DNA from 2 places in the Exiguobacterium sp. UBA1053 genome. Region 2 is predicted to be linked to the other one. Evidence: a T-box and tRNA genes for the amino acid it is inferred to sense, from the RefSeq annotation. Region 2 holds a T-box; the other holds one or more tRNA genes.
The links. A T-box is a leader RNA that pairs with one kind of tRNA and senses whether it is charged. The one in region 2 lies ahead of leuS (leucine--tRNA ligase), so its partner is inferred to be a tRNA-Leu.
Positions count from the first base shown of each region.

Region 1: it has a tRNA-Leu gene. The T-box ahead of leuS (leucine--tRNA ligase) is inferred to sense a tRNA for this amino acid. The anticodon was not compared.

Region 1 covers NZ_DCDO01000013.1:28,988-31,398, reverse strand. Annotated here, with positions in the region: gene B3G15_RS07955 (hypothetical protein) at 1-22, shown strand, start outside; gene B3G15_RS07950 (alpha/beta hydrolase) at 44-976, shown strand; tRNA gene B3G15_RS07945 (tRNA-Leu) at 1,019-1,102, shown strand; gene B3G15_RS07940 (transporter substrate-binding domain-containing protein) at 1,305-2,072, shown strand; gene B3G15_RS07935 (amino acid ABC transporter permease) at 2,104-2,411, shown strand, end outside.
Region 2 covers NZ_DCDO01000013.1:602,544-604,954, reverse strand. Annotated here, with positions in the region: gene B3G15_RS10785 (peptidoglycan bridge formation glycyltransferase FemA/FemB family protein) at 1-95, shown strand, start outside; gene B3G15_RS10780 (HAD family hydrolase) at 190-834, shown strand; T-box leader at 873-1,095, shown strand; gene leuS (leucine--tRNA ligase) at 1,142-2,411, shown strand, end outside.

The DNA of each region.
Region 1 (2,411 bases), 570 kb from region 2:
TCAACTGAAGATCGAGCTATAACGGAAAGAAGGAGTGGGGCAGATGCGTCGCAGAACAAAAATTGGAATCGGAGTCATCGGATCCGGATTAGTAGCAGCGAGTTATTATTTTTATGAGATGGCAATCGCCACGAATCCAAAGCCATTCTTATCGAATAATCGAGATTTAAGTGACGAGATGGTCCGATTGATGCAACCTGGTCAGACGTGGATCAAGGAGCAACCGCTTGAGCGGATCGAGATTGAAGCGAAAGACGGTTTAACGTTACGCGGGCATTTTCTTCCGTCACCTGTTCCGTCAGATCGGATCGTCATTCTCGTGCACGGGTACGGAGGCGTCGGAACGGATTTAGCCGGATTCGCCTATCTGTACCATCAGGCCGGTTTCCATGTCATGATGCCCGATAATCGTGGACACGGAATGAGTGACGGTCACTATATCGGATTCGGATGGCATGATCGGGAAGATTGTCTCAGTTGGTCGAATTATCTGATTGAACGGATCGGACAGGATGCGAAACTGTTCTTGCATGGGGTGTCGATGGGAGGGGCGACCGTATTGATGACGAGTGGCGAACAACTCCCACCACAAATCAAAGGAATCATTTCTGATTGTGCCTATACGTCCGTCAATGCTGTCCTTGCGTATCAGATGAAGCGGATGTATCGACTACCACACTTTCCGTTCTTAGGCATGACGAGCGTATTGACGAAGCTAAAGGCAGGTTATACGTTCCGTGAAGCATCAGCGTTGAAACAAGTCAAAAAAGCACAGGTACCGATTTTGTTCATCCATGGTGGGGCGGATACGTTTGTACCGACAGACATGGTATATGAGCTGTATGAAGCTTGTCCAACGGAAAAAGAGCTCGTCGTCATTCCAAATGCCGCTCACGCGATGGCCTATTTTGAGGATCCGGCATTGTATGATGATGTCGTCGAGAAGTTCGTTCGCAACATCTTGCGAAATGATTGACAACTCAGTTCGTTACCCGCTATATTAATATCATAAATCAACGTCGTCGTGGCGGAACTGGTAGACGCGCTAGACTCAGAATCTAGTGGTGGCAACACCGTGGAGGTTCAAGTCCTCTCGGCGGCATAAATGATTGAAGGAGGCAATCCCAGCAAGGGGTTGCCTTCTTTTTTGTTGCTGAATAGAAAACGATTACAACGAATAAAAATTCAGAAATATTTATCTTTTTAGAATTTTTCTGGTAAAATACGTTTTAAAGAGGGTACTCTTCAGGGAAAGTACTAAGTGAAGTAGACAATCTTTAACACATAGGAGAGGGGAAACAAACATGAAAAAAGGGAGTATCTTGCTAGCGCTCTTGATGAGCTGTGTTCTCGTACTTGGTGCATGTAGCATCGGTTCGAAAGAAGAAGAGTCGTCTGAAGGAAAGACTTATAAGGTCGGCATTGACGTCACGTATCCACCATTCGAATATAAAGACGGGGATACGTACAAAGGAATCGACATCGATCTCATGAAAGCAATCGCGAAGGATCAGAACTTCAAGATTCAATTTGAAGCGATGGACTTTAGCGGCATTATTCCGGCACTTCAAGCAAATCAATTGGACGTTGCCATTGCTGGTATGAGTATTACGCCAGAACGGAAGAAAGTCGTCACATTCTCGGATCCATACTTCAAAGCTGGTCTTATTCTAGTCGTCAAAGAAGATGAGAATGGTATTAAATCCGTCAACGATTTAAAAGGGAAAAAAGTAGCCGTCAAAAAGGGAACGACGGGTGCGAAATATGCAACGGATAACGCAGACAAACTGGGATTCACGGTCACACAGTTCAATGACAGTCCAGCGATGTTCCAAGAAGTGAAGAACGGTAACGCTGCTGCTTTGATTGAAGATTATCCTGTCATCTCATATGCAAACAAACAACAAAACCTTGGATTAAAACTTGTCGGAGACCGTCTCAACGGGGACAACTACGGAATCGCTGTCTTAAAAGGTGAGAACGAGGATCTGATGAAGAAAATCAACAAAGGACTTGCGAATCTGAAAGAAAACGGTGAATACGATAAAATCGTTGACACGTATCTGAAATAAGTCGCAAGGCGATAAGGGAGTGGGATAGCCAATGGAAGTGGTCAAAACCGCATTTCCATTTTTCTTGGAAGGGCTTCAAGTCACATTGTATATTTTCATCATCGCGGTCATCGTCGGCTTTCTGATTGGCTTAGTCGTCGCATTGATGCGGTTATCACCATCAAAAATCTTAAACGGGATCGCAATTGTCTATATTGATGTCATTCGCGGAACGCCGTTCATCGTTCAGTTATTCTTCATCTATTTTGGACTCAATTCGCTCGAATGGTTATCGATGGACCGGATGTATGCAGGGATACTGACGGTCGCAATCAATGCCGGTGCTTATTTTGCGGAGAT
Region 2 (2,411 bases):
TATACGATCAGTTATGTGTACGATACGGGTCAGATGCTGATTCGGATTATTTTCCAGCTTACCGACAAACCAGTGTCCAAATGGCGACAAGTTAAACAGTAACTAAATGAAGAAGGCGAAACGACTACATCGTGTAGTCGTTTTTTTGATATGCTGAAATCATGATAGATCAATTGAGGGGGATGTGTCTTGAAAAAACGAGGTCTTATTTTTGATATGGATGGGGTCATTTTAGATAGTGAAATTCGCTACTTTGAGGTCCATCAGCAGATGTTCAAAACGTTATCGATTCCGCTCGACCCGGTTCAGTATGCGACGTTCATGGGAAAAACAGGTGATGAGATGTGGGAAGAGCTTGTCGCCCAGCATCAGCTAAAAGAAACAGCTAGTGCGTTACTAGAAGAAGAACATCGGTTGTTTCAAATTCATGCAAAACCGGAGGAATGTGGTTTAAAAGAGGGAGTCAAACAAGTCATCGAGCAAGCGGCGTCTCTTGGTTACGATATCGGGATTGCCTCCTCGAGTTCGCTTCAAAAAATCGAACGCGTCATCCGTCATTATGAGCTTCCAATCACGCATTACGTCAGTGGAGAAGAAGTCGTGCGTTCAAAGCCTGATCCTGCGATTTTTCATCTTGCAGCATCACGAATCGGGCACGCGCCTGAAGATTGTCTCGTCATTGAAGACGCTGCAAACGGGATGATCGGCGCAAAAGCAGCAGGCATGGAAGTGATTGCGCTTCTCGATGATCGGATGCCGACACAACGTCTAGAACAAGCGGATCATGTCGCACGATCGCATGCAGAAATCGAGGAAATTTTACGGAAGCGTTGACGCTTGAGGAAGAAACAGATTACACTAGGAAAAGATAGTCAATTGCATGGAACTGAAGTAGTAGGGGAAAGGTGCCGTCAAGAGAGCTGGTGGAAGGTGCGAACCAGTCGGTAACAACCGTGAACTCGTCAGGGAGCACGATTCGTGAAGTCGTAGTAGCGAATCCGGTCTTTCACACCGTTATCCGTGAATCAAGCGGTCTGTCATAGACAGACAACGTGGGTGGTACCGCGGAAGCCAAACCGGTCTTTCGTCCCTATTCCTAGGGACGGAGGACCGGTTTTTTTAGATTAGAGGAGGAAAAGACATGCCGTACAATCATCGCGAAATCGAACCAAAATGGCAGGCGCGTTGGGATCAAGAAAACGCCTTCGTCACGACAGAAGATCCAGAAAAAGAAGGGTTTTATGCCCTTGATATGTTCCCGTATCCGTCAGGTGCCGGACTCCACGTCGGTCACCCGGAAGGCTACACAGCAACCGACATCCTCGCACGGATGAAACGGATGCAAGGATACAACGTCTTGCACCCGATGGGATGGGATGCGTTCGGATTACCAGCAGAACAATACGCCCTCGATACAGGGAATGACCCACGTGAATTCACAGCGAAAAACATCGAGACGTTCAAGCGTCAGTTGAAAGAACTTGGATTCTCCTATGACTGGGATCGTGAAATCAACACGACAGATCCGAAGTACTACAAATGGACACAGTGGATCTTTACGAAGTTGTATGAAAAAGGACTTGCGTTCGTGGACGAAGTCGCGGTCAACTGGTGCCCAGCACTCGGAACCGTTCTTGCGAATGAAGAAGTCATCGACGGATTATCTGAACGCGGAAATCATCCGGTCGTGCGTGTCCCGATGCGTCAATGGGTCTTGAAAATCACGGAATATGCGGATCGTCTTCTTGAAGATCTCGATGACCTCGATTGGCCGGATTCTGTCAAAGAGATGCAACGGAACTGGATCGGAAAATCAGAAGGTGCTGAAATCGACTTCACGATTGATGGACACAAAAAACAAGTCACGGTCTTTACGACACGTCCGGACACAATTTTTGGTGCGACGTACCTCGTGCTTGCGCCGGAGCATCCATTCGTAGCTGACATCACGACAGCGGATCACAAGGAAGCCGTCGATACGTACATTTCGCAAGTCCAAACGAAGTCGGACCTCGAGCGGACGGATTTAGCGAAGGAAAAAACAGGCGTCTTCACGGGTGCTTTCGCCGTCAATCCAATCTCAGGTGATCGTCTTCCAATCTGGATCGCTGATTATGTCCTTGCTTCGTACGGAACGGGTGCAATCATGGCGGTCCCAGGACACGATGAGCGCGATCATGAATTCGCGAAACAATTCGACTTGCCAATCGTTGAAGTCGTCGCGGGTGGAAACGTTGATGAAGCAGCCTATACAGGAGAGGGCGAACACGTTAACTCGCATATGCTTGATGGTCTTGGAAAACAAGAAGCAATCGAGACGATGATTGCTGAACTCGAAACGAATCAAGTCGGACGTAAGAAAATCACGTATCGTCTCCGCGACTGGTTGTTCAGTCGTCAACGGTATTGGG